Regions from separate parts of the Streptomyces sp. NPDC093544 genome, predicted to be linked through region 1. Evidence: riboswitches for the same ligand, from Rfam matches in the RefSeq annotation. Region 1 holds a riboswitch; the other holds the start of a gene.

What was found. Region 1 has a riboswitch for ZMP and ZTP ahead of AB0N66_RS37605 (bifunctional 5,10-methylenetetrahydrofolate dehydrogenase/5,10-methenyltetrahydrofolate cyclohydrolase). Riboswitches for the same ligand answer to the same signal wherever they lie in the genome.
Region 2: another riboswitch for ZMP and ZTP. It lies ahead of AB0N66_RS21260 (glycine hydroxymethyltransferase); the one in region 1 lies ahead of AB0N66_RS37605 (bifunctional 5,10-methylenetetrahydrofolate dehydrogenase/5,10-methenyltetrahydrofolate cyclohydrolase).

Annotation. Positions count from the first base shown of each region.
Region 1 is NZ_JBFBEA010000036.1:28,967-40,167, reverse strand. Features, by position in the region: gene AB0N66_RS37640 (MSMEG_0572/Sll0783 family nitrogen starvation response protein) at 1-458, opposite strand, end outside; gene AB0N66_RS37635 (amidohydrolase family protein) at 539-1,354, opposite strand; gene AB0N66_RS37630 (MSMEG_0569 family flavin-dependent oxidoreductase) at 1,365-2,672, opposite strand; gene AB0N66_RS37625 (ABC transporter ATP-binding protein) at 2,999-4,753, shown strand; gene AB0N66_RS37620 (aldehyde dehydrogenase family protein) at 4,806-6,266, opposite strand; gene AB0N66_RS37615 (hypothetical protein) at 6,482-6,775, opposite strand; gene AB0N66_RS37610 (nuclear transport factor 2 family protein) at 6,948-7,313, shown strand; ZMP/ZTP riboswitch at 7,533-7,619, shown strand; gene AB0N66_RS37605 (bifunctional 5,10-methylenetetrahydrofolate dehydrogenase/5,10-methenyltetrahydrofolate cyclohydrolase) at 7,643-8,485, shown strand; gene AB0N66_RS37600 (dihydrofolate reductase family protein) at 8,594-9,166, shown strand; gene AB0N66_RS37595 (RIO1 family regulatory kinase/ATPase) at 9,506-10,444, shown strand; gene AB0N66_RS37590 (carotenoid biosynthesis protein) at 10,571-11,201, opposite strand, start outside.
Region 2 is NZ_JBFBEA010000013.1:137,143-148,343, forward strand. Features, by position in the region: gene AB0N66_RS21235 (PLP-dependent aminotransferase family protein) at 1-909, shown strand, start outside; gene AB0N66_RS21240 (hypothetical protein) at 1,014-1,862, opposite strand; gene AB0N66_RS21245 (alpha/beta hydrolase) at 1,912-2,835, opposite strand; gene AB0N66_RS21250 (helix-turn-helix transcriptional regulator) at 3,070-3,972, shown strand; gene rocD (ornithine--oxo-acid transaminase) at 3,975-5,195, opposite strand; ZMP/ZTP riboswitch at 5,320-5,406, shown strand; gene AB0N66_RS21260 (glycine hydroxymethyltransferase) at 5,448-6,896, shown strand; gene AB0N66_RS21265 (hypothetical protein) at 7,027-7,752, opposite strand; gene AB0N66_RS21270 (hypothetical protein) at 7,959-8,939, opposite strand; gene AB0N66_RS21275 (sigma-70 family RNA polymerase sigma factor) at 8,932-9,510, opposite strand; gene trpS (tryptophan--tRNA ligase) at 9,644-10,657, shown strand; gene AB0N66_RS21285 (2'-5' RNA ligase family protein) at 10,932-11,201, shown strand, end outside.

The DNA.
Region 1 (11,201 bases):
ACGTCGAGCGGGTGGGTCGGGATGACGCCCTCGATCAGGTCCTCCTCGCGGGCGCCGTGCAGGGACAGACCGAAGCGGCAGCAGTAGACCTTGCCGCCCTCCCCGAGGAACGTCTTGAGCTGGTTGTTGATGTTGTGCTCGCCCGGGAAGGCCGAGTTGCCGACGGTCGGAAAGCCGCGCGTGGCAAGGCAGTTCAGCGAGCCTGGCCCGTAGAAGTAGATGGCGGTCTCGAAGCCCTTGCGCAGGGCGCGGGTTGCCTGCAGGACGGCGACGAAGGAGACCGAGGACTCGTGAGCGATGCCGTGGACGAGGGTGAAGTACGTCTCGCCGTCCTCGGCCTTGTAGTCGGGGAAGACCTTGGTGTCGCCGTAGATGCTGGTGCCCTCGGGGAGGGACGGGTGCGGGATCTCGGTGAGGGACTTCTGCTCGATCTCGCTGAGTTCGACGGTTTCCGACATGGCTGTCTCCTTGGGACGTGTGGGTGAGCGAGGGTTGTACGGGGTCGGAGAAGGTCGTACGTGGGTGAGGGGTGGGCGGGTCAGTCGTAGAGCGTGGCGAACGTGTCCCGGAAGACCCGCTCGCCGAGTTCGCCGCCGCCGGCCGCGGCGGTCATCCGGGCGTACTCGCCCGCGAAATCGCCCCAGGGCTGGTCGCTGGCGAAGAGCACCCGGTCGTGGCCGATACCGCGGTGCTCGATCTCCCGGGCCAGCCAGTACGGGGCGAAGCCGATGGCCCAGGAGAGGTCGGTGTAGACGCGCTTGCCCGACTCGATCCAGTCGAAGAAGCGGGAGCCCACGAGTTTGATGTGACCGCTCATCCCGCCGCCGAAGTGGACGAGATGGACGGGGACTTGGTCGGCGTACCAGTCGACGAGGTGGCCGACCTCGTCGATGTCGGAGGCGGCGCCGGGCGAGGTGTGCACATGCACCACGAGATCCAGGCGCTCGGCTTCTTGGAAGATCCGGTCGAGGAGCGGACGGCAGGCGGGGTCGGTGGGGCGCCCGCCGAGGAGAAAGCTGAGCTTGAGGGCGCGTACGCCGTCCTCCCTGGCCAGAGAGAGGGCGTGCGTGGTGCGGTCCTCGTCCGCGGGGCGCGGGGAGACCCACAGGCCTGCCCGGATGCGGTCGTCGGTCTGGGCGGCTTCGATGGCCAACTCATTGAAGGAGAAGGCGATGTCGGGATCGGGGACGCCGTAGTTGGGGAGGACGAGGGCGCGTTCGGTGCCCTCGGCGTCGAGGTCGGCGAGGAGTTGCTTGACGGTGGCACGGGCGGTGGTGTCCGGGTTGACGGGCGGGCCGCCGTAGAAGGGGTACGCGGGCAGGACACCGATGTGGCGGTGTGCGTCGAAGACCATGTCCGTGCTTTCAGCCGACGGGAAGGGCGGAAGCGAGCTCGGTGGGGGCGCCGGTGAGGGTGCCGCAGACATCGGCGAGGCGGCGCGAGGCGTCGATGTGACCTGCGAGGAACTCGGCGTCCCGGCCGACGGCTTCGAAGCGCCCCGAGCCCCACGAGAACTGCCAGGGCAGGCCCAGGAAGTACAGGCCGGGCGTGCTGGTGACGCCTCTCCAGTGCATGGGGTAGCCGCGGCCGTCGAAGACGGGTATCTCGATCCACCGATGGTCGCGGGTGAAGCCGGTGGACCAGATGACGGAGGTGATCCCGACCTCGGCCAGGTCGAGCGCGGCCGGCTGCTCGGCCGGCTCCCACACGGGTACGTAGCGGGCCTCGTCCGGCGCCGACAGGCCCCGCGTCGTGATGTGCGCGTCGATGGCGTCCTTGATGCCCTCGGCCACGGCATCGGCCCGGTCGAGGTTCACCTTCAAGTCGTCGGCGAACTCCAGGATTCCGCTGTCGATGCCGGTCAGCCGTCCGTACAGGCGCATTCCGTCGCGGGCGAAGGCACGGAGGTCGATGTCTCTGCCTCCGTCGCGCCCGGTGACGTAGTGGTTGACGCGCATCCGGACGGCGGCCGCGTCGTCGAAGTGGTCGATGCCCTTCGCGTAGTGGCCCATCTCGTCGAGCCAGGCGACGCAGTCCCGGCCGCGGTAGAAGCGGGCCACCCGGGGTGCGCTGCCGACGGCCAGGTGGACCTGGCGCCCCGCGAGGTGCAGATCCTCGGCGATCTGGCAGCCGGACTGTCCGGTGCCCACCACCAGGACGGCCCCGGCGGGGAGTTGGGCAGGGTTGCGGTAGCGGGAGGAGTGGAACTGCTCGACCCTGCCGGGCAGCCGCTCGGCCATCCGCGGGACGGAAGGAGTGTGGTAGGGGCCGGTGGCGACCACCACCTGATCGGCGGTGAACTCCCCCGCACTGGTGGCCAGTTCGAAGACGCCACTCGGAGAGCGGCGCAGCCCGGTGACGGACACGCCCTCGACCAGCGGCGGTTCGAAGCGGGCGACGTACTCCTCCAGATAGCGCACGATCTCCGTGCGCACCATGAACCCGTCCGGATCGGGCCCGGCATAGGGGTGACCGGGCAGTCTGCACTGCCAGTTGGGAGTGACGAGGCAGAAAGAGTCCCAGCGCCGCTCGCGCCACTCGTGGCCGACCCTGTTCGCCTCGATCACCACGTGCTCGATACCACGCTCGCGCAGACAGTGACTGACGGAGAGTCCCGCCTGGCCACCACCGACGACCGCCACCGGATAATGGGCTCCGTACAGCTCAGGCATGAAGTCCTCCATGCGCGGGGCGAGGTTGTCGGGGGCGACCCTCTCGGGTCTCGCACCTCGCCGCTGCTTGTGAGGACCACTTCAGCCACGGCCGATTGCCGAATGACTTCATCCGGAACAAAGCGGGGTTACCAAAACCTCACTTGTTGCCTGGCAGGCAAGTTCTCGGCACTGCTCCTCGTCGCCGGCCTTCGTTCCCCGCTTTCGTTCCCGGCTTTCGTTCCCGGCCTTCTTCACTGACGCCATCGAGATGCCGCGCGCGCAACGTCGACCCGTCTCACCGACGTAGCCTGAACGCACCGCACAGACCCCGCACAAGGAGCGCCGTGAGCACTACCGCAGCCAAGCCCGAGGCACCCGCGTGGCGCCTGCTGTTCGGGTATGTACGACCGCATCGATGGGCGCTCCTTGCGGGCGGGTTGCTGGCCCTCACGACCGGGGCCACCGGGCTGGTGCTGCCGCTGGTGGCGCGCGGACTCATCGACGATCTGTCGCACGACCGCCCCATCACCGGGGCGCTTTTCGGCATGGCTGCGCTGGTGGTGACCAACGCGGCGGTGGGCGCGTCGGGTTCGTACGTTCTGCGGCGCACCGCCGAGTCGGTGGTGCTCGGCGCGCGGCGCGCCCTGTCGTCGTATCTGCTGCGGCTGCGCATACCTGCCGTGGACCGCAGCGAGCCGGGCGACCTGATGGCCCGGATCACCTCCGACACGACATTGCTGCGCGAGGTCACGACGGATTCACTGGTCGGCTTCGGCACCGGAGGACTCACCCTCGCCGCGACGGTGGTGATGATGGGCCTGGTCGACCCGGTGCTCCTTGGCGTCACGCTGGCCGTGATCCTGTGTGCGGGCACCGTCCTCGGCGTGATCGTGCCGCGCATCAACCGGGCGAGCAAACGGGCGCAGGACGCGGTCGGCGTGATGGGCGCCTCGTTGGAACGGATCCTCGGCGCGCTCCGCACGATCAAGGCGTCCGGTGCCGAGCACCGCGAGGAGCAGGCCATCCACGCGGCCGCCGAGGAGTCGTGGCGGCAGAGCGTGCACGCCGCCAAGTGGTCGGCCGCCGCGGGCAATACGGCCGGTCTGGCGATGCAGATCGCGTTCATCACGGTGCTGGCGGTGGGCGGCGCCCGCGTCGCGACCGGCGCCATCGACGTCGGCACGCTCGTCGCGTTCCTCCTCTACGTCTTCTATCTGATGTCGCCGATCCAGCAACTCGTCGGTGCGATCACGCAGTACCAGACCGGCGCCGGCGCACTCGCCCGCATCCAGGAGGCCCTGCGGCTCCCCGCCGAGCCCTCCGCCCTGCCCGCGCCACTGCCGTCCCCGAACGCCGAACCCGCCGCGCTCACCTTCGACGACGTGCGCTTCCGGTATGCCGACGATCTGCCGTACGTCCACCACGGTGTGACGTTCGCCGTCCCGGCCCGCGGCATGACGGCGTTCGTCGGACCCTCCGGCGCGGGCAAGACGACCGTCTTCTCCCTCATCGAGCGGTTCTACGACCCCGAGGCGGGCGCCATCACGTTCGACGGCCGCCGGTTGGAGGACTGGGATCTGCCCGAGCTGCGTTCCTCGATCGGTTACGTGGAGCAGGACGCGCCCGTCCTTTCGGGCTCCCTCCTCGACAACCTGCTGCTCGGCAACCCGGACGCCGACGGCACTGACGTCACACGCGTGCTGAAGACGACACGTCTCGACGGACTCGTCGCCCGGTTGCCGCTCGGCCTGGACACTCTGGTCGGCCACCGCGGCACCAAGCTGTCCGGCGGCGAGCGTCAGCGCGTCGCCATCGCCCGCGCCCTGCTGCGCCACCCCCGCCTGCTGCTCCTCGACGAGGCGACATCGCAGCTCGACGCCGTGAACGAGGCCGCGCTGCGCGACACGGTCGCCGATGTCGCCCGTACGACGACGGTCCTCGTGGTCGCGCACCGGCTGTCCACGGTCACGATGGCCGACCGGATCGTCGTCATGGACGCGGGCCGCGTCCGCGCGGTGGGCACCCACCGCGAACTCGTGGCCGGGGACCCGCTCTACGCGGAACTGGCGGCCACGCAATTCCTCGCCACCGTCGGCTGACCGGCCGGCCCGGCCCCCGGTGCACCTGCCCGGGGGCTCCCGCTCCCCGCGTCTAGAACGGGAAGTGCGCCTGCTGCGTGGCGATGGTCACCCAGCGGGTGTTGGAGAACGCCTCCAGGCCCCAGCGGCCGCCGAAGCGCCCGTAGCCGGAGGCCTTGACGCCGCCGAAGGGCGCGTGCGGCTCATCGGCGACGGACTGGTCGTTGATGTGCACGATGCCGGTGCGGATCCGGCGGGCCACGGCCAGCCCGTGCGTGGCGTTCTCGGTGATGACTCCGCAGGTCAGGCCGTTGTCGGTGTCGTTGGCCACGGCGACGGCGGCGCTGTCGTCGGCGAAGGTCTCGATCACGCAGACCGGGCCGAACGCCTCCGCGTAGTAGATGTCCGCGTCCTTCGTGACACCGGTGAGGACGGTCGCCGGGTGCACCGCACCCTCCGGCTCCCCGCCACCGGTGAGGACCGTGGCGCCCTTGGCCACCGCGTCCTTGATGAGCGCGGCGACCCGCTGTGCGGCGGCGGCGCTGACCAGCGGACCGACCACCGTGTGCGGGTGGGCGGGGTCGCCGGCCTGTAGCGAGGCGACCTTCGCGGCGAACTTCTGCGTGAACTCCTCGGCGAGCGACTCGTGTACGAGGATGCGGTCGCCGGACATGCAGATCTGGCCGGAGTTCATGAACACGCTGAAGGTGACGGCGTCGACCGCGTAGTCCACGTCGGCGTCGTCGAGCACGACGACCGCGTTCTTGCCGCCCAACTCCAGTACGGCGGGCTTGAGATGCGTGGCCGCGTGCGTACCGATGATCCGGCCGACGCCGGTGGATCCGGTGAAGTTGACGGCGCGCACCCGCGGGTCGGCTATCAGCACCTCTGCGATCTCGGCCGCGTCCTCACGGGCGTTGGTGACCACGTTCAGCACACCGTCCGGCAGCCCGGCCTCGCGCAGCACATCGGCGACGAGCAGCGCGCACGCGATCGGCGCGTCCTCGCTGGGCTTCACGACGACGGTGTTGCCCGCGGCGAGGGGAGCCGCGACGGCACGTACGCCGAGGATGACGGGCGCATTCCAGGGCGCGAAGGCGGCGACGACTCCGAGCGGTTCGCGGATCGCGAGGCCCAGGGCGCCCGCCTCCTGGGCGCTGAGCACCTCACCGCGCGGAGCGGTGATCGCGGCGGCCGCCTCGCGCAGGATGTTCGCGGCGAGACCCACGTTGAAGTACGCCCACGGGCGGGTACCGCCTGCCTCGTGCGCCATCAACTCGGCCACCTCCTCCCCCCTGGCGTCAAGGAGGTCGGCGGCCTTGAGGAAGATCGCACGGCGCGCGAAGGGCGCGAGCGCGGCCCACTCGGCGAAGGCCGCGTCGGCGGCGTCCACGGCGCGGGCGACATCCTCGGGACCGGCCGCGGCGACGGTCGCGTAGACCTCTCCGGTGTAGGGGTTGATGTCCTCGGCGGTGCGGCCGGAGGCGGCGGGCACGTCCTTGCCGCCGATGAACAGTTCACGGGTGATGGCCATGGCGGGTTCCTTCGGTACGTAGCGACGGCGGTACGCAGTTATCAACAAAATCAGTAGAGAGCTCACGTCGGCAACAGTCGTTCGTCACGTGAAGCCTAATTCACTAACCTACTAGGTAGGATGCTCGGACCGGACCCCGCGAAAGTCAAGGGCATACGCGTCTGCCCCCGGCACCGGGGTGCCGGGGGCAGACGAAGCTGTCGAGCGCCGGGAGACTACGGCTGAATGGCCGGGAGCACCCCGGTGACGGGAGCGACCAGGTCGGTCAGCTGGTGCATCTCGTTGAGGCCCTCGTTCAGACCGTTGAGCCCGGCCAGCTGGCTGGAGACCTTCGGAAGTGCGGCCTGGTACTCCGCGGGAATTTCGCTCACAGCGAGCCGGTCGAGCTCGGTGATGGGGTTCAGCGGCTTCGGCGCCTCGGAGACGGCGGCGTTCGCCATCGGCGCGGCAAGGCCCGTGACACCGACGGCGAGACCAACGGCGGCGACAATACGTCGTGTTGAGATCATGCTTTCAGCAACGGCTCGGGGCCCCGGGCGGACACGGCTGTTCCTCGCCGCTCACCCGTGAGGCTCACAGGTCCTGCTGCGCTTGCCGCGCACCCCGTGGCGGAGGAGTCTCGAAGGAGAGGCCCTTCGCGGCCCGCTCCTCGTTGGGCCGCGGCCTTCCAAGGAGGTCATCATGGGCACCGCGGCAGGCCCCGCCTTCGACACCGAAGCGCTACGCCGGGGCATTGAAGGACACAGCGCGGCAGATCTGCTGTCGCTCTACGCGGACGACGCGGAGCTCCGTGTCGTCGACCACAACACCCAGCCCAGCCATCCGATGGTCAAACACGGTCGCGACGAGATCGCCGGCATGCTCAACGACGTATACAGCCGGGACATGACCCACAAGCTGGAGCGGTGCGTCGTCCAGGGCGACCAGGTCGCCTTCACCGAGTCCTGCCAGTACCCGGACGGCGTGAAAGTACTGGCCAGCTCAATGGTCTCGCTGCGCGACGGCAAGATCGTCGAACACACGTTGCTGCAGGCATGGGACGAGTAGGAAAGACCTGGCCGAAGGTCCGGATCAGATCGAATCTGACCTGGACCTTCTCGGCGAGCGCGGGGATGGGCCGGTCACGGGCGCACCGGAATCGGTGGCCGCGGCCGCTGTCCGCGGCGGGGGTACGGGTATCCGCTTCCGTGCTGCGCTCAGCACTGCACGGAGCACGTACTCCCTCGCCCCGAACACGCCGGAGCCAGCCGCACTGAACTACGCTGGCCGGCGGGCCGTGACTGGCGCTGAGGTGGAGTACCACCGGGGAGCGGTCTGACGAACGGGTCTTTGCCGCGCGCCTGGGCGATCGTGTCAGTGACGCTCAGGAGTGGCTCATGTCCCAGGCCCAGCTCATGGACGGCGCCGGTCTCGCGCGCCGCATCGTCGAGGAGACCGCGAAGCGCGCGGCCGACCTCAAGGACCGCACGGGTGTGTCGCCGTGTCTGGCGACGGTACTGGTCGGCGAGGATCCCGCCTCCGTCACCTACGTCCGGATGAAGCAGAACCGCAGCCGCAAGGCCGGTATCGAGTCACGGCACGTCGCCCTGTCCGCGGGCACCACGACGGCGGAACTGGTCGGCACGCTGGGCGCGCTGTCCGACGACCCCACCGTGCACGGCATCCTGCTCCAGCACCCCGTCGGTCCGCACATCGACGAGCGCGCCGCCTTCGAGGCCATCGCGCCGGAGAAGGACGTCGACGGGGTGACCCTGAGCTCGTACTCGGCGATGAGCTTCGGGCTGCCCGGCTTCGTGTCCTGCACTCCGGGCGGCATCATGCGCCTCCTCGACGAGTACGACGTGGACCCGGCCGGCAAACGCGCCGTCGTCGTGGGCCGCAGCGCGATCCTCGGCAAGCCCGTCGGCATGCTGCTGCTCGGCCGCGACGCGACGGTGACGTACTGCCACTCCCGTACGACCGAGCTGTCCTCGGTCGTACGGGAGGCGGACATCGTGGTGGCCGCCGTGGGGCGACCGCGGCTGATCCGCGGCGAGGACATCAAGCCGGGCGCCGTCGTCATCGACGCGGGCTACAACCCCGGGAACGTCGGCGACGTCGACTTCGACACCGCCCGCGACCGGGCCTCGCTGATCACGCCGGTGCCGGGTGGCGTCGGCCCCATGACGATCGCGGTCCTGCTGGAGCAGACCGTCACGGCGGCGGAACGATCTCGCTAGTGCGGTGAGCCCAAAAGATCCAGATGCGCGCGCAACTCTTGCCCTCGCCCTCCCCGTCGGCCGAACTATGATTCGGCCTCGGGACTCCAAAATCCTTGGAGAGTACGCATGAGTGATGTGAGCACCGGCACCGGCACCGGCAAAGTGGTCGTGAACAGGGCGATGTCGCTGGACGGCTTCATCGCCGGTCCTGGCCACGCGATGGACTGGATCGCCGAGTACCTGACTGCGGACGTGTTCCCGGAGGTCATGGCGGCCACAGGCGCCATGCTCGTCGGCCGGGGCACGTACGAGGTCGCCAAGGGCATGGCCGAACAGGACACCACCTACGACGGGGGTGCACAGTTCGTCCTCACCCACGAGCCTCCCGACGAACCGGACCCCACCGTCACGTTCCTCACCTGTGGAGTTGAGGAAGCCGTCGCCACGGCGCGCAGCGCCGCGGGCGGCAAGAACCTGGAGATCCTCGGTGCCGACGTGGCCGCCCAGTGCCTACAGCTCGGGCTCGTCGACGAGATCCTGGTGTATGTCCTGCCTGTGCTACTCGGCGACGGTGTCCGCTTCTCGCCCCCCAGCCTCGACAAGATCGAGCTGGAGCCATTCAGCAACACCCAGTCGGGTGCCGTCACGATGCTCCGATTCCGCGTGCGAAAGCAGGCGCGGCCCTCAAGCAGCCAGTAGGACTCGGTCAGGTGACCAGCGGTCCTAGGGCGAGTGCTATCTGCGCGGATTGATGCTGGATGGGCGGCACGAGTCGATCCAGGCGATGGCTGCTCGGCTGCCACGAACAGGGCCGGGACGAGCCCGCTACGGAGGATCCCGCCGGAAACAGACGGCACCGCCGGCGCGCTCGACGCGGGCCGGTTTTATTCGGTTGCAGCTCCCCGTGTCCGCCCCTCAGCATGGGCGAGACACCGGGAGCTGCCCGGTGCTCCACGAGAGGAGGCACGACCGTGAACACGACTGTCCTCGGCCTGCCCGCAGACCGCCTCCCTCTCACTTCATGGAGCACCTCCAGCGATGTCTCACGACGATCTCTCGCAACACCCTCAGCACCCGGCATTTCCTGACGCCCTCATCACCGACGCCCACCGCTCCGGCCCGCCGCCGGACGACTTGGGCGACGTCGACGACCGGTTCGTCTTCGACTTCCGTTCCTACGACGACCTCGAGGACGGCCAGCGCTGGTCGACCTGGCTCAGCGTCGAACCCCTCTGCCGCGGCCCCGAGCCGCTCCCGGACTGGGTGGTGACCTCGCAGGGCGCGATCGACACCGAGCTCGGCGTCCTCAAGACCGGCAAGGAGGCCGACGTCCATCTCGTCGAGCGCGCCGACCCGCTCGACGCCGCCGCCGGCGTGGTCATGGCGGCCAAGCGGTACCGCTCTCCAGAGCACCGGACCTTCCACCGCTCCGCGTCCTACACCGAGGGCCGCTCGATGAAGCGCTCGCGTGACGAGCGGGCCGTCAAGCGGAAGAGCACCTTCGGTCGGCAGGTCGCGGCCGGCGAGTGGGCGGTGTCCGAGTGGGGTGCGCTGGTGCGGCTCTGGGAACTCGGGCTGCCGGTTCCCTACCCGGTCCAGATCGACGGCACCGAGATCCTGATGGAGTGGATCACCGTCGTCGACGAGGACGGCACCGTCGGGACCGCCCCCCGGCTCGCCCAGACCCGACCCTCACCCGAGCTGCTGACGGCGTACTTCGAGCAGCTCACCGATGCGCTCGCGACGATGGTGCAGAACGGCCTCGTGCACGGCGACCTCTCGGCGTACAACATCCTCGCCGCGGGCGAGCGGCTGGTCATCATCGACCTGCCGCAGATCGTCGACCTGGTCGGCAACCTCAACGGAATGGGCTTCCTCCAGCGCGACTGCGCCAACATCTGCGCCTGGTTCCGCTCGCGGGGCCTCGACGTCGACGAGCACGCACTGTTCGCGGAACTGATGGCGCACGCCTTCTGACGGGCGGCCAGCCAGTGCTTTGATCGCACAGGTTCGCCGGGTCGTTCAGGCTTCGGTGGCGAGAAGGGCGTCCGCCCCAGCGGACGCCCTTCTCGCTGCCGAAGCGCGCGCGGTCCCCTGGGCAACCTAGGCGGACAGGCGCTCCGGGTTCGGCTCCGCCCGCTCGACCGTGCTGCCCTCCGGGGCCGACGTCGCGGCCGTGGTCCGCCGCTGGGCGATACGCAGCAGGGCAAGGAGGGCGATGAAGCACATGCCGTAGACGGTGAGCAGGACCGAGGACTCGTAGATGTCGGCGGTGCGCCAGGTCACGCCGGCAGCGTCGGTGACGGTGGTGTGCCTGCCGGTGACGAACTCCGAGAAGAACGAGATCGTCGTCGCCGCGTAGAGGAGTACCCCCTGCAGATCACTGACCGTGGTCGACTCCAACTGCGCGGTCGGCAGCGGACCGCGGCTGCGCAGGTAGAGGGCGAAGACCTGCATGAACAGGTAGACGGTGAAGGTCCACCCTAGGAAGTTGCCCAGCGGGACTCCGAAGAATCCGCCGCCGTTCTCCCACACCCAGTGGCCCTCGATGGTCGAGAAAGTGGGGTCCATGGCAAGGTCCCAGGCAGTCATGGCGAACGCGCCGACCACGGGGGTTCCGATGGTGGTCAGCCAGGACGAGTTGCGACGCACATCGCCGAGCAGCACGGTGGCCACGATCCAGGCGAGGTAGCCGGTGGCCAGATAGGCCGGGCCGATGAACCAGGGCACCTGG
Region 2 (11,201 bases), on a different contig from region 1:
CGTGGTGTACGGGCTGACGCGGACCGCATCGTCATCTGTTCCGGGTTCGCGGACGCCCTGACGCTGCTCGGCGCGGTCCTGCGCCGACGGGGCCTGCGCTCGCTCGCCGTGGAGTCGTACGGCCTCGACGTGCACTGGAACCTGCTGCACCGTTCGGGCCTGCGCACGGTCCCCCTGCCGCTCGACGAACTCGGCACCCGAACGGACGAGTTGACGGGCGTACGGGCCCTGCTGCTGACCCCCGCGCACCAGTTCCCCATGGGGGTCCCGCTCCACCCCGACCGCCGGGCCGAGGTCGTGGACTGGGCCCGCCGCACCGGAGGGCTGATCCTGGAGGACGACTACGACGGCGAGTTCCGCTACGACCGCCAGCCGGTCGGCGCCCTGCAAGGCCTCGACCCCGACCGCGTGGTCTACCTCGGCACCGCCAGCAAATCCCTGGCACCCGGCCTGCGCCTGGGCTGGCTGGTCCTGCCGCCGTCGCTCGCGGGCGAGGTCAAGGCGCTGAAGGGCGGGGGCGGTTGGTCCACCGGCGTCCTTGACCAACTGACCCTCGCGGAGTTCATCACCTCCGGCGCCTACGACCGCCACGTCCGCGCCGCCCGCCTCCGCTACCGCCGCCGCCGCGACGCCCTGGTCTCCTCCCTCGCCACCCGCGCCCCCGTCGTCCACGCCACCGGCATCGCGGCCGGCCTCCACGCCGTCCTCCAACTCCCGCCCGGCACCGAGCAGTCCGTCGTACGAGCGGCAGCGTGGCAGGGCCTCGCCCTCCACGGCCTGTCCCGCTACCGCCACCCGGACGCCGTCACCGATCCACTCGACGCGCTGGTGGTGGGATACGGCACACCGCCGGACCATGCGTGGTCGGGGGCGCTGGACGCGCTGTGCGGGTCGCTGGAAATCATCTAGCCCGTCCGGCGTTTGAGGACGAGGCCGTTCAGGCCGACAGCGGGGGTCCGGGGGCGGCAGCCCCCAGATACGGGACGGGCAGGGGCGGAGGGGGCGAAAAACCCCTACGTCCCCCCTTCCACCGGCGCCTCCCCGAACCGCGCCAGCGCCAACGCCCCGACCACCGCCACCGCGAACCCCAGAACCGCCAGCCACCCCAAACCCTCCCGCGTACGGTCCCCCAGCCACACCACTCCCACCACCGCAGGCCCGACGGTCTCCCCCACGACCATCCCGGCGGTGGCCACGGTCACCGACCCCCGCTGCAGGGCGGATGTGAGAAGCAGAAACGCCGCACCTCCACCCACGAGTAGCGCGTACGTCGCCGGGTTGCGCAGCAGATATCCGACCGCGAGCGAGTCGATAAGTCGGACCGCCACCTCAACCACTCCGAACCCGAACCCGGCCCCCAGCCCCAGGACAAGCGCCCGCCCCCGCCCGGGCAACCGCCCGCCCACGGCCCCCAGCAGCAGCACCGCCACCGCGGTCCCCAACATCGCGTACTTCAACGCGTCGGACCCCGCCCGGTCCCCCTCGGCCCCCGACGCCAGCCCCAGCATCGCGAGCCCCGCGCACACCACTCCCACCGCACCCCACTCGACCCGGTTCAGCCGCACGCGCAGCAGCCGCGCCGCGACCACCGCCGTCACCGCCAGGCTCGCGGCGAGCGCCGCACCCACCGTGTAGATGGGCAGGGACCGCAGCGCAGCGATCTGGAGCACGAACCCCGCCCCGTCGAGTGCGAGCCCGACCAGATACCGCCACTGCCGCAACGCACGCAGGAGCAGCGCGGCATCCACCCCTGACCCGCTGCCCGAGCTGCCGCCGTCGCCGGCCGCAGCCGCCCGCGCGGCCATCGCCTGCAACACCGTCGCCGTACCGAAGCAGACCGCCGCGCCAAGGGCACAGATCATTCCAAAGAGCACGAAGCGACTGTAGTGAAGCAGCCGCGTGCCCGGCGTCCTACTTGGCCCCGGCCAGGTGGGCCCGGAAGAAGTCGGTCAGTTGCGCGACCGCGGGGCCCACGTACTGCTCCTTGTCGTAGAGGTCGACATGGCCGGCGCCGTCGATCCAGTGGAGTTCCTTGGGACCGCGGGCGCTCTGGAACGCCTCGACGCTCATCCAGGAGGTCACCGCCTCGCTTCCGACCACCATCAGGAGCGGGCGCGGCGCGATCAGATCGACGAAGCGGAAGGCGTCGAAGGAGACCATGTGATCAACGCTGGACCAGGTGAGGAACTTCGCCGAGCGCGGGTGCTGAGCGCGGTCGGTGCAGTAGTACTCGAAGCCGTCCAAGCCGTGCCGGCCGCCCAGGGCGCGGGCCTGCTCGGCGGTGTCGGGGAAGAGCTGGAAACTCTGGACACCCTCGCCGCGGGCCTCGGCGGTACGCGCCGCCGCGGCCGCGTCGAGCATGCCCTGGATGACGGCCGGATCCTGGGTGCCGTCCGCGCCCAGGCGGAACTGGCGGGCGATGTCGACGGCACTGACGGTGCCGACGGCCCTGATGCGGTGGTCGGTGGCGGCGGCGGGAAGTACATACCCACCGGAGGCGCAGATGCCCAGCGCCCCGATGCGGTCGGGGTCGACCTCGTCACGGGTGGTGAGGAACGAGACCGCGGCCTTGATGTCCTCCACCCGGTGGGCCGGGTCCTCCAGGCCGCGCGGGGTGCCCTCGCTCTCCCCCTGGAAGGCGGCGTCGAACGCGAGGGCGACGAAGCCCTGCCCGGCCAGGCGCCGCGCGTACAGTCCGGCGGCTTGTTCCTTCACACCGCTGCCGGGATGGCCCACGACGACGGCGGGGTGAGGGCCGCCGACTTCGCTGTCGGGGGTGTGGAGATGACCGGCGATCTTCAGTCCGGCGCTGAGAAAGGTGACGTCCGTCTTCATGGGGGTGTTCTCCAGTCGTACAGGGCGGCTCGGTGGCTCATGGGGCTCGCCTCACGGGGGGTCGCTTCACGGGCCTCGCCACAGGGGGGCGAGGTTCCGGGGGTCGACGTGAGTCCGCAGTCCGCCGACCACATCCACCACCGTCGCGCCGCCTCGTGCGGGGTGCCAGGGAGGGCCCTGCCTGTGCAGACCAGTACCAGGCACGCGGCTGCGGCCTGGCGGACACTGGGAGGCATGGAAAGCCATGGCGAGTCTTCGAGCGGCAACGAACTGGGCGACTTCCTTCGCGCCCGCCGCGCCGCCCTCGACCCGCACCGCCTCGGCCTGCCCGATGACGGCCGCCTGCGCCGGGTCCCGGGCCTGCGCCGCGAGGAACTGGCCCAGCTCGCGCACGTGAGCATCGACTACGTCGTACGGCTTGAACAGGGACGCACCCGCCGGGTCTCCCGCCCGGTCCTCGACGCGCTCGCCGACGCGCTGCAGCTCGCCCCGGACGAACGCGCGTACTTGTTCACCGTGGCGGATGCCACGCAGGTCACCCCCGCGACTCGGCCAGGCGGACAGAAGGTCGACGGGCAGCTGCGGCAACTTCTCGACGGCATGCACGACATCCCGGCAATGGTCCTCAACCGCCGGATGGACGTGCTGGCCTGGAACCGTGGCGCGGCCGCCCTGCTGACCGACTTCGCCGCGCTGCCCCCGGTCGAGCGCAACCTGATCCGGCTGACCTTCCTCGACGACGCCTACCGAGCCCTGTACGCGGACTGGCCGCGCGCCGCACGCGAGTGCGTCGCGGTCCTGCGGATGGAGGCCGGACGTCACCCCGACGACCAGGCACTGTCCGCCCTGGTCGGCGAACTCACCGTCCGCGACCCGGACTTCCGGACCTGGTGGGCAGACCACCAGGTCCGCGGGCCCAGGCAGCTCGCCAAGACCTACCACCACCCGGTCATCGGCAGCGTGACCCTCGACGTCCAGCAGTTCTCCGTCGACACACAGCCCGACCAGCAACTGGTCGCCTACACCGCCCCACCCGACTCCCCCTCCCAGGAAGCACTGCGTTTCCTCCTCCAGTGGTCGGCCCACCCCACCGACCGGCCGGACACCCCCGCCACGGAGCGTGGCCGCCGCGACTAGCCCTACGCCTTGACGGTGAGCACCCCGCGGAGCTGGGCGAGCCCCCAGTCCAGGTCCTCCTTGCTGATGACCAGCGGTGGGGCGATCCGGATGGTGACCCCGTGGGTGTCTTTCACCAGGACACCCCGGTCCATCAGCTTCTCGGAGATCTCCCGGCCCGTTCCGTACGCGGGGGCGATGTCGACACCCGCCCACAGCCCACGCCCGCGCACCTGCGTCACATGACGTGTGCCCGTCAACAGGCCCAGCTCGTGGTGCAGATGATCACCAAGCTCGGCGGCCCGCCGCTGATACTCGCCCGACCGCAGCATCGCGATCACCTCAAGGGCCACCGCACAGGCCAGCGGATTCCCCCCGAACGTCGACCCGTGCTCCCCCGGCCGGAACACCCCGAGCACCTCGGCCGAGGACACCACCGCCGACACCGGCACAACCCCGCCCCCGAGCGCCTTGCCCAGCACATACATGTCAGGCACGACCCCCTCGTGCTCACAGGCGAAGGTCCGGCCCGTCCGCCCCAGCCCCGACTGGATCTCGTCCGCGATGAACAGGACGTTCCGCTCACGCGTCACCTCGCGCACCCCCTGGAGGTAGCCCTCCGGCGGCACCAGTACCCCCGCCTCCCCCTGGATCGGCTCCAGCAGCACGGCGACCGTCTCCTCGGTGACCGCCTCCCGCAACGCTGCCAGATCCCCGTACGGCACCACATCGAAGCCCGGCGTGTACGGCCCGAAGTCCGCCCGCGCCTCCACGTCCGTGGAGAAGCTGATGATCGTCGTCGTACGGCCGTGGAAGTTGTCGCTCGCCACCACGATCCTCGCCCTGCCGTCCGGGACGCCCTTGACCCGGTACCCCCACTTCCGGGCCGTCTTCACGGCCGTCTCCACCGCCTCCGCGCCCGTGTTCATCGGCAGCACCATCTCCATGCCGCACAGCTCCGCCAACTGCGTGCAGAACTCGGCGAACCGGTCGTGGTGAAACGCCCGCGACGTCAGCGTCACCCGCTCCAGCTGCGCTTTCGCCGCGTCGATCAGCCGCCGGTTGCCATGTCCGAAATTCAGCGCCGAGTATCCGGCGAGCATGTCGAGATAGCGGCGCCCCTCGACATCCGTCATCCACGCCCCGTCCGCCGTCGCCACGACAACCGGCAGCGGCTGGTAGTTGTGCGCACTGTGCGCGTCGGCCGAGGCGAAGTACGCCCGTGTGGTCTCCGTAGCGCTCACGGGGTCCTCCGTTTCCTATCGCACAGGGGAATGGTGGCCGGTTTTCGGCCCAATCCCATCGTCCCTCTCGTCGCTCGCATCGTGGACTCAGGAACCTCGCGATCCGGCGCGCCCGGTAGGGTGACCGGCGGGCCGTGACTGGCGCGCTGGGATGGGACCGACCATCGGGGAGCGGCTCGCAGACTGAGTGCCGTGCGCCTGGGCCGAACCGTGAATCGTGAACGTTGTACGCCACGCCGTCCGGAGGCCGCCATGTCAGAACAGCCCGTTTCCACCCAGTCCACCGCCTTCCGCAGCGCCCTCGAAGTGATCCGGGCCGTGGAGCCCCGCGTCGCCGACGCCATCGGCCAGGAACTCGCCGACCAGCGCGACATGCTCAAGCTGATCGCCTCCGAGAACTACGCCTCCCCGGCGACCCTCCTGGCCATGGGCAACTGGTTCAGTGACAAGTACGCCGAGGGCACCGTCGGCCGCCGCTTCTACGCCGGCTGTCGCAACGTCGACACCGTCGAGGCCCTCGCCGCCGAGCACGCCCGCGAACTCTTCGGCGCCGAGCACGCCTACGCCCAGCCGCACTCCGGCATCGACGCCAACCTCGTCGCCTTCTGGGCCGTCCTCGCCCAGCGCGTCGAGGCCCCGGCGCTCGCCAAGGCCGGCGTCCGCAACGTCAACGACCTCACCGAGGCCGACTGGGCCCAGCTCCGCCGCGACCTCGGCAACCAGCGCATGCTCGGCATGTCCCTGGACGCCGGCGGCCACCTCACCCACGGATTCCGCCCGAACATCTCCGGCAAGATGTTCGACCAGCGCTCCTACGGCACCGACCCCGCCAGCGGCCTCATCGACTACGAGGCCCTGCGCACCTCCGCCCGTGAGTTCAAGCCCCTGATCATCGTCGCCGGCTACTCCGCCTACCCCCGCCTGGTGAACTTCCGCATCATGCGGGAGATCGCGGACGAGGTCGGCGCGACGCTGATGGTCGACATGGCCCACTTCGCCGGCCTCGTCGCCGGCAAGGTCCTCACCGGCGACTTCGACCCCGTCCCGCACGCCCAGATCGTCACCACCACCACCCACAAGTCACTGCGCGGCCCGCGCGGCGGCATGGTGCTGTGCGACGAGACCCTCGCCGAGCAGGTCGACCGTGGCTGCCCGATGGTCCTCGGCGGCCCCCTTCCGCATGTCATGGCCGCCAAGGCCGTCGCGCTCGCCGAGGCCCGCCGCCCCGACTTCCGTGACTACGCCCAGGCCGTCGTCGACAACGCCCGCGCCCTCGCCGAGGGCCTGATGCGCCGCGGCGCCACGCTGGTCACCGGCGGCACCGACAACCACCTCAACCTGATCGACGTCGCCTCCTCCTACGGCCTCACCGGCCGCCAGGCCGAGACCGCGCTGCTCGACTCGGGCATCGTCACCAACCGCAACTCCATCCCCGCCGACCCCAACGGTGCCTGGTACACCTCCGGTATCCGCATCGGCACGCCCGCGCTGACCACGCGTGGCCTGGGCGCGGTGGAAATGGATGAGATCGCAGGGCTCATCGACCGCGTCCTCACCGCCGCCGAGCCCGGCACCACCGCCAAGGGCAGCCCGTCCAAGGCGCAGCATGTCCTGGACCCGAAGATCTCCGACGAGATCTCGCACCGCGCCACCGACCTGCTCACCGGCTTCCCCCTCTACCCGGAGATCGACCTCGGCTGAGCTCGCGGCCGGGGACGGTCTTCACAGGTCTCGTCGGCTTCACGAGGTTGACCGATGTTCGCGATGTTCTCGTGTGTCACGAGCTTCGTGGCCTTCGTGAGCGTCGCGACCTTCGCGAGCGTCGCCAGGCTCATGAGTCGATCAGCTCCTGTCGCGGTCCCGGCTCCCGATCCGCCCGCCGTCGGGCCGGCGACAGCCGACGCCGCACCTCCGGGACGAGCGGCCGTAGCACCAGCGCCAGCACAGCTCCGGCCGCGGCTCCCGGTATCGCCCACCACCAGTCCGTACCGTCGCCCGGCGTCGCGGCGGCCGTCGTAACGGACTGGTCGGTGGGTATGGGGGCGGCTGCTGCGGCGCCGTCCGACTGCCAGGGTGCCGGATAGATGGCCCCGACGCCGGCACCTGACGACTTGCCGAGCACGCCGAGTGACTTGAACAGCGCTCGCACCGCGTCCGGTTGCTCGGCCTTGTGCCAGTAGCCGTTCGTGGACTGCGGCACGTCGTTGGCCGTGTGTATCCAGACCTCTCCGCCTCGTTCGGTGTCCGGATACACGCGGTCGACCCGCCACGGCGACACGTCATGGACCAGCCACGTCACATTGATCTGACGGCCGCTGCCCACACCCAGCCCGGGCGGCACGTCGCGTGTACCACTGGTCGGCTCGCCGAGCAGGTCCTGCAACTCGCCGTACTCCTCGTCCGAGTAGTAGAACGCCGCGGTCTCCTCGCTCTCCGGCGAGACCACCAGCACACTCGTCGGGCCGCCCGCCGTCGCAAGCGGTGCGCTCAGCAACACCACGGCGACGGCCATCGCCAACGCCCCAAGCGCCGCCACCAGTTCACGAATCCTGCGCATCCGAACCCCCAAGCAACCAGTCGATCCAGGTGCGGCGCCCGCCCGCACGCTGCGTGTCACTTCTGGTACACCGCTCGACGCCTCGGGGTTCCCATTCCGCTCGGAGCAGTTTTGGACTGGGTCCCGGATCCCGGACCAGTTCGCGGGCTCGTCGGCGGGCATGTCGGCGGACCCGTCGGTGGACAGGGCAGTGCGCCGGGGGAGGACTAGTCGGCCGACCGGTTGACGGACTTGGCGATCTCCACCGCCCGGGACCTGGTCGCCACGCCCTCCAGCCGAAAGGTCATGTCACCCCCGTGCATCCAGAGCAGAGTCGGTCCGGCGGTCCGCTGGGAGCGGGTGAACCGGTCGCCGTGTTCGTCCAACAGCCAGATCTCCAGGAGATGGGGCCTGGCAAACCACAGCGCCTGATTCGCGTAGTCCGTGCCGGCGCCCAGCGGCACATACTCCGGCTGCTCTCTCACCATCTTGGTGAACGTCGGGTCCAGTTGCGCCGCGAACTCGTCCAGCCGCACCGTGTGCCCCTGCTCACGCCAGCACAGAGTGACCAGGAACCGCCCCTTCGGCTCACGCGTCACCATCACCGCTCCCGGTGTCCCCAGAGCAGTGGGCACGACCGGTGCGAAGCCCGCCTGCCGTCCGGCCTCGGCAAGGGTCAACGAGGAGCCCTCGCAGCCGGGCACCTTCGCTCCGGGTGAGGGCACTGCCGACGGGGCGTACCGCACCTCGACCCCGCCGAAGTCGAACCAGTCCACCACCGCGGCGCGCACCGGCGGCGTGAGCACGAGGACCGTGAGCAGTCCGCACAGGCCCGCGGTCAGCGCGCGCCAGCGCATCCGGGCCCAGCGGCGCACCCCGCGGAGCCGCTCGCCGCGCCCCGGAGGCTCGGCGACAGGGGCCGGGACCGGGTTCGGGACCGGGTTCTGGACTGGTAGCCGTTCGGCGAGTATCTGCTCCAGCACCCTCTCGACCATCGACTCGCTTCCGGCCGCCCCCGGCTGATCCAGCGAGCGCCCGAGTGCCCGCAGCTCGTCGGGCAGCCGCGAGACGCCCTCACGCTCACGCTCACGCCCGTGCCCGTGCCCGTGCCCGTGCCCGTGCCCGTGCCCGTGCCCACGGCCACGATCACGCCGATCCCGGTCACCGGAGGACGACCCCGCGCCCCCAGGCTCGTACGGCTCACTCATGTTCATCACCTCCTTCCCGGGACTCCCGGTGATCCCCAGGCTCGAAATCCGGCAGCAGTCGCTCCAGCTTCCGCAGAGCGCGGCTGAGCCGTGACTTCACCGTGCCGCGGGGCCAGCCGAGGGCCTGGGCCGTCTCCGGTTCGTCCATCTCCAGGAGATAGCGGTAGGTGACGACGAGCCGGTGGTCCTCGCTCAACCGGTCCAGGGCGACCAGCAGTGCCGCGCGGCGCTCTATCTCCAACGCTGCGACCGCCGGGTCGGCCGATTCCGGTATCAGCGGCTCCGCCTCCACGAGCGCGGCCTCGCGGCCGGCCAGCGTCCGTTGGCGTACCGCCGTCCGCACTGTGTTCCTCGTCTCATTGGCGACGATCGACAGCAGCCACGGCTTGAACGCCGCGCCGTCCCGAAAGCGCCCCAGCGAGCAGTACGCCTTGATGAACGCCTGCTGCACCACGTCCTCCGCGTCCGCACCCGCCCCCAGCGCCTTGGCCGCCCTGATCGCGATGCCCGTATGGGCGCGCACCAGCTCCGCGTACGCCTCCGGCTCCCCGGCGCGTACCCGTGCGATCACCACGGCCTCGTCGACGACGATGCGGCCCCCCTCCCGCGTCCTCACACTGTTGTTACACCGCCCGGGTCCAATCGGTTCCCACCTGTTCCCGACCTGTTCCCGAGCAATGAGGGTCACCTGAGAGAATGGACCCATGGCCTCTGATCGTCCCCGTGTGCTCTCCGGAATCCAGCCCACCGCAGGCTCGTTCCACCTCGGCAACTACCTCGGCGCCGTCCGCCAGTGGGTGGCTCTGCAGGAGTCCCATGACGCGTTCTACATGGTCGTCGACCTGCACGCGATCACCCTTCCGCAGGACCCCGCGGACCTGCGCGCCAACACCCGGCTGGCCGCCGCGCAGCTGCTCGCCGCGGGGCTCGACGCGGACCGCTGCACGCTCTTCGTCCAGAGTCAGGTTCCCGAGCACACCCAGCTCGCCTGGATCATGAACTGCCTCACCGGTTTCGGCGAGGCGAGCCGCATGACCCAGTTCAAGGACAAGTCCGCGAAGCAGGGCGCCGACCGTGCCTCCGTAGGCCTCTTCACGTACCCGATCCTCCAGGTCGCGGACATCCTGCTCTACCAGGCCAACGAGGTCCCGGTCGGTGAGGACCAGCGTCAGCACATCGAGCTCACCCGGGACCTCGCCGAGCGCTTCAACGGCCGCTTCGGCGAGACGTTCACGGTTCCGAAGCCGTACATCCTCAAGGAGACGGCGAAGATCTTCGATCTGCAGGACCCGTCGATCAAGATGAGCAAGTCGGCGTCCACTCCGAAGGGCCTCATCAACCTGCTCGACGAGCCGAAGACGACGGCCAAGAAGGTCAAGAGCGCGGTCACCGACACGGACACCGTCATCAGGTATGACACGGGTGAGAAGCCGGGTATCAGCAACCTGTTGACCATCTACTCGACCCTCACAGGAACCGGTATCGCCGAACTGGAGGAGAAGTACGTCGGCAAGGGCTACGGTGCGCTGAAGACGGACCTTGCCGAGGTCATGGTCGACTTCGTGACGCCCTTCCGGGAGCGCACCCAGCAGTATCTGGACGACCCGGAGACGCTCGACTCGATCCTGGCCAAGGGCGCCGAGAAGGCGCGCGCCGTCGCCGCGGAGACCCTCTCCCGGGCGTACGACAGGGTCGGCTTCCTGCCTGCCAAGCACTGACAGCCGGTACGGCGGCGGGTACCGCGGCCGTACAGGGCGGCCGGTAGGGCGGTCAGGACGACAGCCCGGCCGGCAAGGCTGTCAAGGACAGGCCTGTCAGGACAGGGCCGTCAGGACGACAGCACGTCCGAGAAAGCCAGTACGAGACGAGCACAACACCCGCACGACAGCCGGGATCGGGCGGCACCGCCGTACAGTCGATAGCCGTACCAGCCAAGCGGTCACGCCTGCCCGCGAGGAACCGAGAAGAACCGATACGACGACAGGAGACGACGTGGGGACCGTAACGATCGGTGTGTCGATCGCGGTCCCGGAGCCTCATGGCAGCCTGCTCCAGGAGCAGCGCGCGGGCTTCGGTGACCTCGCGGCTTCCGGCATCCCCACACACGTCACCCTGCTGCCGCCGACAGAGGTCGACGCCTCGGCGCTGCCCGCGATCGAGACGCACCTCGTCGAGGTCGCCGCCGCCGGGCGCCCCTTCCCGATGCGGCTCTCCGGTACGGGCACCTTCCGCCCGCTGTCGCCCGTCGTGTTCGTGCGGGTC